2 regions of the Shewanella sp. Pdp11 genome follow, and region 1 is predicted to be linked to the other one. Evidence: riboswitches for the same ligand, from Rfam matches in the RefSeq annotation. Region 1 holds a riboswitch; the other holds the start of a gene.
The links. Region 1 has a riboswitch for cyclic di-GMP ahead of AYJ58_RS09365 (glycosyl hydrolase family 18 protein). Riboswitches for the same ligand answer to the same signal wherever they lie in the genome.
Positions count from the first base shown of each region.

Region 2: it holds a riboswitch for cyclic di-GMP, as region 1 does, so the genes downstream of both, gbpA (N-acetylglucosamine-binding protein GbpA) here and AYJ58_RS09365 (glycosyl hydrolase family 18 protein) in region 1, are expected to answer to the same signal.

Region 1 covers NZ_CP015194.1:2,120,408-2,124,840, forward strand. Annotated here, with positions in the region: gene AYJ58_RS09355 (aminopeptidase P family protein) at 1-843, opposite strand, end outside; gene AYJ58_RS09360 (ROK family protein) at 1,227-2,021, shown strand; cyclic di-GMP riboswitch class I at 2,325-2,413, shown strand; gene AYJ58_RS09365 (glycosyl hydrolase family 18 protein) at 2,528-4,433, shown strand, end outside.
Region 2 covers NZ_CP015194.1:4,562,344-4,566,776, reverse strand. Annotated here, with positions in the region: gene katB (catalase KatB) at 1-907, shown strand, start outside; gene AYJ58_RS20090 (TMEM165/GDT1 family protein) at 1,019-1,573, opposite strand; cyclic di-GMP riboswitch class I at 1,985-2,084, shown strand; gene gbpA (N-acetylglucosamine-binding protein GbpA) at 2,207-3,652, shown strand; gene AYJ58_RS20080 (aromatic amino acid transport family protein) at 4,219-4,433, shown strand, end outside.

The DNA.
Region 1 (4,433 bases):
GAGGTTTTGTGCCCAAGCGTTAGCTGAGTTTGGATCGGCAAGCAGTTTAACGCCTGATAAACTCGCCAGCGTATCGGCGAGGGACGCTTCACTTTTAAAGCTAACGCCTGCACCGACATGCTCCTCAATGCCCTCTGGAAGTTTGCTTAAATCGGTAAACAGCTGCATATCGCCATTAGCGTGGAGTAGGGCACTGCCGAGCACAACGGGCAGACGCGGCACATCGTTACCGCGAATATTTAACAACCAGCAGAAAGAATCTAAGGCGGCGATCAACGCGACATCAGCACCGGCTTTTTTCACTAAGGCGCCAATTTCAATGCGTTTTTGCAGACTGGTTTTACCGGCACTCTCGTTACTGAATAACGTGATTGGCGCACTCGATGGTGCGGGGCGATCCTGCCAATGTAAATCGATAGGGTTTTGCTCAACCGCCACTAATTCGATTTGGGCTTTGTTTAAGGTCGCTTTGGCATTTTCAAACCAAGCTAAAGTATGCAAGCGTGCATCGAAGCCAACGCGTGACCCCGCTGGTAGCGTGTCACATAACCATTCAATTTGTGGCGTGTCTGTCAGGCTTTCGTAGCTGAAAAGTGCAGCATCCACTTGCAGACGAACTTGCACCGTATAACGGCCATCGGTAAATATTGCGGCTTTATCTTTCAATACGATAGCCATGCCTGCCGAACCGGTAAAGTGGGTTGCCCAGTACAAACGTTCGTTGTGTTCTGGCACATATTCGCCCAGATACTCGTCGGCGCGGGGAATGATAAAAGCATCGAGATTGGCAGAAGATAATTCGCTGCGAATAGCGTCGAGGCGGCTGGCGATAGAATGTGACATATGGGCTCCAAGTGAGACTGGCACGCTGTGCAAGTCGGTAGGCAAAGCTTGCCTAAGGATACGTTTATTTGAGTTCTAACCAGCTCGGATTATCGCAAGCCTAACGCGCGAGATGCAAGGGGAGCGAATAAAGGATTTTGTATACAATCGTGAATTTGTGCTGACTGCGATGAGCAAGCTAAGCTTTTAAATCCTTAATTTATTTGTGTGACTCTTAGTCATAAAACTCGAGTAAAACAAAATGTCAGTCATGTTTTTTTAGACTTGTTCCTTACAAATTAGCTACTTAAGTTTTATTCAATCGCTAACATTTGGACCCTATGCTAACATTTGCCATCTCCGCTCGGGGTCAGAGTGGGGCGCATGTATCAGTGGAGTAAGCGATGCAAATACTAACAATAGATGTGGGCGGTACGACAGCCCTGTTCGAACTTCAGCTCGCGGGACATACAGAACAATATAAAATTCCCACAGGCGAAGGTTTTAAAATTGAAGAGTTAAATAATCAAATCGCTGCGCTTGAACGCGATTACGATTTACAAGATTATCAATTAGCGATTGGCGTACCTGGACTGGTACAAAATAATCGTTTGGTTGCCTGTAAATCATTACCTGGGCTCAATGGTTTGAGTTTTGATACAGTGAAAACTCAAGGCGAGCTTAAGTTTATTTGCAACGATATGGATGCGGGTATGCAAGCCACGTGCGATGCCAAATATGCCTGTGAGTTGTTGGTCATGTGCGGCACTGGGATAGGGATGTCGATTGCGTTTAATGGGCAAGCCTTTACAGGTGCGACGGGGGTTGCAGGGGAGTTGGGGCATTGCCGCGTGATGACAGAATCGGGCGAATTTAGTTTAGAACAACTCGCCAGTGGCGATTCTGTACGCAGCCGTAACATCACCACTCAGGATGATTTATACCGTGCGGGCAGTTACCTTGGTATGGGGCTGGCGTGGACCGTGAATTTATTTAATCCCAATCGGATTTGGCTCGCGGGCAACATGATGAACAGTGCTCCTTACTACAAAGGCTGCCTCGAAAGCTTAAAGCAAATGGCATTGAGCGCGCCCTTAGCTGAGATGAAAATCAACCGCGTCGATGATATGGAAACCTTAGTGTGCAGAGGTTTATCTGTGATGCTCGCAAGGGATTATCCTCGCGCACAAGGATCATAGATGCTGTTCGCTTATGATTTTGAATTATTAGAGTTCAGCGGCTCAGTCCTAGCAATTTAAGCAGTATTAGCAGCATAAATAGTGAAATTGATAACAGGACAGGTGATGCCTTTGGCTTATCGTGTCCTGTTTTTTTATGGCTAAAATAGTCAGCAAAGCCTTAATTATCAAAGTAAGTATTAGAAATTTCTGAACTATATTTAATTGCTTTCTTATCAGACCACTACCTTAGTTGATAATATTTTGTTGCATTTTTATTGCGCTTACGTCTATGCTGATTATCGCAATGACAACGTTGTCATCGCGTGTAAAAGGCAAACCAGTTGAAAAACTGGGACGCAAAGCCTCCGGTCTAAGGGTTCGTCTGTACCTATGATAGCGGGGATACCACAGGTTTTTCTTCGTGCAATTGTCTGTCGTGTTGCATGGTCTTAAGAGAGTGTTGTTTCCTGTCTACGCTTTGTTTGCCTTATTGATTCATATAACAAATTCAATAGGGATATCTCATGTTCAAGACTCAAATTTCAACATCAGCCTTGCTGGTGGCATCGGCGCTGGCATCTACCGTGAGTGCCAGTGCATTTGCCGCAGCGCCCGGCAAACCGACTATAGGTTGGGGCGAAACCAAGTTCGCTATTATCGAAGTTAATCAAGCTGCTACGGCTTACAATCAGTTGGTAACCATTAAAGATGCTGCCGATGTGTCAGTTAGCTGGAACCTCTGGAGTGGCGATGTGGGCAACAAAGCCCAAGTGCTGCTCAACGGTAATGTCGCTTGGGAAGGCCCCTCGGGCGCTTCTGGCACCGCTAACTTTAAGGTGAATAAAGGTGGCCGTTATCAGATGCAAGTGCAACTGTGTAACAGCGACGGTTGTACGGCAAGCGATGCCAAAGAAATCCTTGTAGCCGATACCGATGGCAGCCATTTAGTGCCACTCAATGCTCCGCTTAAAGAAAACAATCGTCCATACGCTAACAAGTCGGGAAAAGTGGTTGGCAGTTACTTTGTCGAGTGGGGTGTGTACGGCCGTAAGTTCCCAGTTGATAAGATCCCAGCACAGAACTTAACTCATATTTTATATGGCTTTACCCCTATTTGTGGTGGTGATGGCATTAACGATAGTTTGAAAGAAATCGACGGTAGTTTCCAAGCGTTGCAACGTGCCTGTAGCGGCCGTGAAGATTTTAAAGTCGCTATTCACGACCCTTGGGCGGCAATTCAAATGCCGCAGGCGGGGGTGAGTGACTACTCAGATCCCTACAAAGGTAACTTCGGTCAATTGATGGCGCTTAAGCAAGCCCATCCTGATCTAAAGATTTTACCTTCGGTCGGTGGCTGGACATTATCTGATCCCTTCTTTTTCTTTGGCGATAAAACTAAGCGCGATACCTTTGTCGCATCGGTGAAGGAATTCCTGCAAACGTGGAAATTCTTTGACGGCGTGGACATTGACTGGGAATTCCCCGGTGGCAGTGGTGCTAACCCCAATTTAGGTAATACCAACGACGGTGAAACCTATGTGACCCTGATGCGTGAACTGCGCGTGATGCTTGATGAGTTAAGTGCTGAGACGGGTCGTACCTATGAACTCACATCGGCAATCAGTGCGGGTGATGACAAAATCGCTAAAGTCGACTACCAAGCTGCGCAGCAGTACATGGATTACATCTTCTTGATGAGTTACGACTTTAATGGCGGTTGGACAAACACTGAACTCGGTCATCAGACCAATCTTTATGAGGCGAGTTGGGACCCAGATACCCGCTACACCACTGACAAGGGCGTAAAAGCCCTGTTAACTCAAGGCGTAACCCCAGGGAAAATTGTGGTTGGTGCCGCTATGTACGGCCGCGGCTGGACAGGCGTGAATGGCTATACGGGCAATAACCCATTCACAGGGACAGCGACGGGCAAAGTGAAAGGCACATGGGAAGATGGCGTGGTAGATTATCGCCAGATAGTGAACGAGTACATGGGGAGTGGTTGGACTTACAGCTATGATGAAACGGCAGAAGCGGCATCAGTGTTTAAAGCATCGACGGGTGATTTAATCACTTTCGATGATGCGCGTTCCGTTAAAGCCAAGGGCCAATATGTGCTTGCCAATCAGTTAGGTGGTTTATTTGCATGGGAAATCGATGCCGACAATGGCGATATTCTTAATGCGATGCACGAAGGTTTAGGTCATGGCGAAGGGACAACACCACCAGTGAATAAAGCGCCGATTGCCAATGCGGGCGCGGATGTGAATGTCACAGGTCCAGCCGATGTGACGCTCAATGGTAGTGGCTCGCGCGATCCTGAGAACGGTGCGCTGACGTATCTTTGGACGCAAGTTTCTGACCCAACCATTGCCATTGCGAACGCCGATATGGCGAATGCGGCGATTCAATTGGCTGCAACGCAAACTG
Region 2 (4,433 bases), 2.4 Mb from region 1:
GGCGAACTACCGTCAAATGCACGGTTATGGTTCACACACTTTCTCGCTGTGGAATGCCAAGGGCGAGCGTTTCTGGGTGAAGTTCCACTTTAAATCCCAGCAAGGTGTGGTCAACTTAACCAATGAACAGGCTGATAAATTAAAAGGGATCGATCCCGATTCATCGCAGCGCGATATGGTGGTGGCGATTACTGATGGTAACTTCCCGCGTTGGACGGTTAATGTGCAGATTATGCCTGAGGCAGATGCCAATACTTACCATATCAATCCATTTGATTTAACAAAGGTTTGGCCGCATAGCGACTATCCATTACTTGAGATTGGTGTATTAGAACTGAATCGTCTGCCACAAAACTATTTTGCCGAAGTTGAGCAAGTGGCATTGGCGCCGAGCAATTTGGTCCCAGGCGTCGGGGCTTCACCTGACAAGATGTTACAAGCGCGTTTATTTGCCTATGCCGATGCCCAGCGTTACCGCATTGGTGCTAACTACAATCAATTGCCAGTGAACTGCCCGCATGCCGCTAAGGCAAATCATCATCAACGTGCAGGTGCGATGGCGGGCACACAATGCCCTTACCATGGTAGCCAAACCGGTGGCGACGCTTCGGCAAACTATGGCCCGAACAGCACTGCTGATGCCTTGGTTGAGCCAGTAAACTTTAGCGAACCACCATTGCGTTTAGAAGGTGAAGCGGCGCGTTACAGTCGTTATAACCAAGACGATTATACCCAAGCGGGTAATTTGTATCGCATCTTCTCTGAAGCGGAGAAAGCGCGCTTAGTGGCAACAATTTCGGGTTCATTAAGTCAAGCGAGTTTAGATGTGCAGCAACGTATGGTGGCGCATTTTACTCAAGCCGATGCGGATTACGGTCAACGGATTAAAACGGCATTAGGCCTATAAACTGCGTTTCTAAGTCGACACTGTTTATCTCAATACAACCGTTGTAAGTAGAAAGGCCAGTGATGTTTATCACTGGCCTTTTTGTTGCCTTAATTCAATATTATCAATGATCTAGAACAGTAGTGTTGCTACGCCTAACAGTGCGAACAATACGGCGCAGCCACGGTGTATCCACAACATAGGCAATTTTTCGGCGCTGAAGTGGCCTGCGATCACTACGGGTACGTTGGCAAGCAGCATGCCTAAGGTTGTGCCAGCAACCACCATAGTTAATGAATCGTATTTTGCGGCTAGCACTACCGTTGCGATTTGGGTTTTATCCCCCATCTCGGCGATGAAAAACAGGATAAAGGTGGCGAGAAAGGGACCCATTTTGTAGAAACGGCTCTCTTCTGCATCGACTTTATCGGGGATTAACACCCAAAGAGCGATCGCGAAGAAGGACGCGGCAACTAAATAGCGGGCAAGATCTGGGCTGACCCAGTTAATCGCCCATTGGCCAATCCAAGCTGCGGCAAAATGGTTAAATAATGTCGACAGTAAAATACCTAAAATAATGGCGGTTTTGTTTTTAAATCTTGCGGCAAGAATTAGTGCAAGTAATTGAGTTTTATCACCAATTTCGGCAATAGCAACCGTAAAGGTTGAGGCAAGTAGGGCTTCCAAGTGTGATCCTTTAGGGGTGGTTAAGACATAAGCACAATAAACCGTCCACCCCTAGGTGCAGTTATTGTGCTCAGGTCTTGCTGGGCAAATCGATGATTTGCTGTGAACACCATGGCGTGTGGCCAAGTATGTTGATGTTCACCCTAGATGACGATGGTTCGACATCCAGTTAGCTACTCCCCCGAAGCGAGGTGGGCATTATACCTAAGTGAATTTCGGTTTCAAGCACGAGTTTATTACAGTAGGCATGAATGAATGTTTGACGGGTGTCAGAATAATACCGCGCGACATTCTGTAATTATATGAATATAAATGGATTATTTTTTTGACAGCGTTGTCTTTTGTTGCTAATTTAGCCAAGTCATTTCTACCTGATTACATATTGTTAACTCGTAGTGATTCGATGACACCTACCGTATTTGGCAAACTAATTGAAAAGTTAGGACGCAAAGCTTCCGGTCTAAGGTTGTAAATGGATTTTTTAGTGAACTAAGATAGCGGAGTTGCCGCAGAATTCGATTTCTGTGAAAGATAAACGACTGCTGTTTAATGCTGTTGTTTGCCCAAATACCACTTTTATACCTAAGCCCAAGCCAATACTGGCAAAGATGGGTGCAAATGGAGTGCATTAAAGTGGCAAATCCTACTGTTTTTTCCCCTGTTTCTAAATTGAGTTTATTGGCCGCCGCAGTGATGGCAGCCAATGCGTTTGTGAGTATTTCTGCACAGGCACATGGTTATGTTGTGGCGCCAGAGTCACGTTCCTATGCCTGTAAAACCGGCAACAATGCCAACTGTGGCGCGGTGCAATGGGAACCTCAAAGCGTTGAAGGACCATCGGGTTTTCCTGAATCAGGTCCTGAGGATGGCAAACTGGCCAGTGCGGGTAATGGTGCTTTCTCACCTTTAGATGAACAGAGTCCCAGTCGTTGGTCCAAGACGGATATCAAAGCGGGCTGGAATAAGTTCAGTTGGCAGTTTACTGCCAATCATGTCACCCGTAATTGGCGTTATTATTTAACCCGCCAAGATTGGAATCAAAACCAAGCTTTAAGCCGTGCGAGCTTTGACTTAGCGCCATTCTGCGTAGTCGATGGTGGCATGGTGCAGCCGCCTAAGTTAGTGACCCATGACTGCTATGTGCCAGAAGGCCGCAGCGGTTATCAAGTGATCTTGGCCGTGTGGGAAGTGGGTGATACCACTAATAGTTTCTACAATGCTATCGATGTGAATTTAGGCTCGGGTCCTGTCGTACCGGGTGAATGGCTCGATGTGGGCGATATCAATCCGTCACTCGATCTCAAGGCGGGCGATAAAGTGATGACCCGAGTGTTCGATGCCAATGGTGAGCAACCGGCTAAGCAAACAGTGATTACCATTAACGATGCGACTCAAGGTGATAAACAAAATTGGCCTTTCCTATTAGCGAGCGCGATTAATGCCCAGCAGTCTCAGTTAAAAGCGGGACAAAAAAATGCATCAGGTGTGATTGAGCCTGTGTATGGCAAAAACGACATTTTTACTGCGACAACTTCAGGTATTGAGCGTGTCGAAGTGGGATTTGATCTGGCGCCCGCGCCGGGCAATAGCTTAGAGGTCACTTCACTTGCCGACGATTATCAAATTATCGACGGCGCGGCGCAGGTTCGTTTTGACGTCACCAGCAATGCCGAAATGTTAGTGTCTGCGTATTTGTTTAGCCACGATGGTACGGCTGCGGGTTTTGTCAGCCAAACCGTTAATAATACCAGTGCGAGTTTAGTGTTAGACGTGGTTGCGCCTAAAGCAGGGCATTATCACTTGCAGGTTAAAGCTGAGCCTAAACAAGGTGATGTTATTCAGCAGAACTTTGATCTTTTCTTAAAGGATCAAGCACCAGCGCCAGAAGCGGATTTTGTCTTCCCTGAAGGGGTGAAAGGTTACGTTGCGGGCACTACAGTGTTACAGCCTAAAAATGGCAAAGTGTATCAATGTAAGCCATTCCCCTATAGCGGCTATTGCATGCAGTGGTCGGCTTCTGCCACAGGATTTGAGCCAGGTGTTGGCGCTTCTTGGACTATGGCGTGGACTGAGCTGTAAATTAACATCTTGAGTTAATCGATTCTCAACATGATGTGATTGGGCTTAAACACAGCGAATATGTTTAAGCCCATATTCAGCGCGCTCGCGACGGTCAAAATACACGTTTTATCCCGATTCATCCACAATGCGGCATCCCACGTATTTCCGACAAAGGTAGCGATTTTGTTGGCTTGTATGTTTTCGTTTATCACAGCGCTATTAAGTTGTTACCGTACAGTGCGCGACTTATCTTTGTTCACAACTGGCTTGCCCACTGGGTTTGGCTCTGTTAATGTCCCAAACTATCTATTTTACCTATGTTGTTATTAGGATTATCACAATTGAAAGTCATGCCACTTTTATGCAACCGATTTAGTTAGCCTCAATGGCTACTGGGTTGAAATATTCAAAAGCTATTGGGGCCAATTGATCTGCAGGAATGAGATCCGATTGGATGCTTTTTGAAGCTGCTTTAAGTGATGTGTTGCTTATTTCGATTTAAGACGCAAGGCTTTATCGGTTCAAATCTTACTCAAATAAAATAATAATTAATCATTGAACAGGACTATTGTGTGAATTCAAAAATGTTAGGCTCGATCGCCATCGTTGCCGGGACGGCCATTGGCGCAGGTATGTTAGCCTTACCTTTAGCCACCGCGGCTTTAGGTATTATTCCAGCGTTAGTATTACTCGTTGTTATTTGGGGCGTATCTGCCTATACCTCATTATTGATGCTCGAAATTAACTTACGCACTGGCGTGGGCGATAACGTGCATGCCATTACGGGTAAATTACTGGG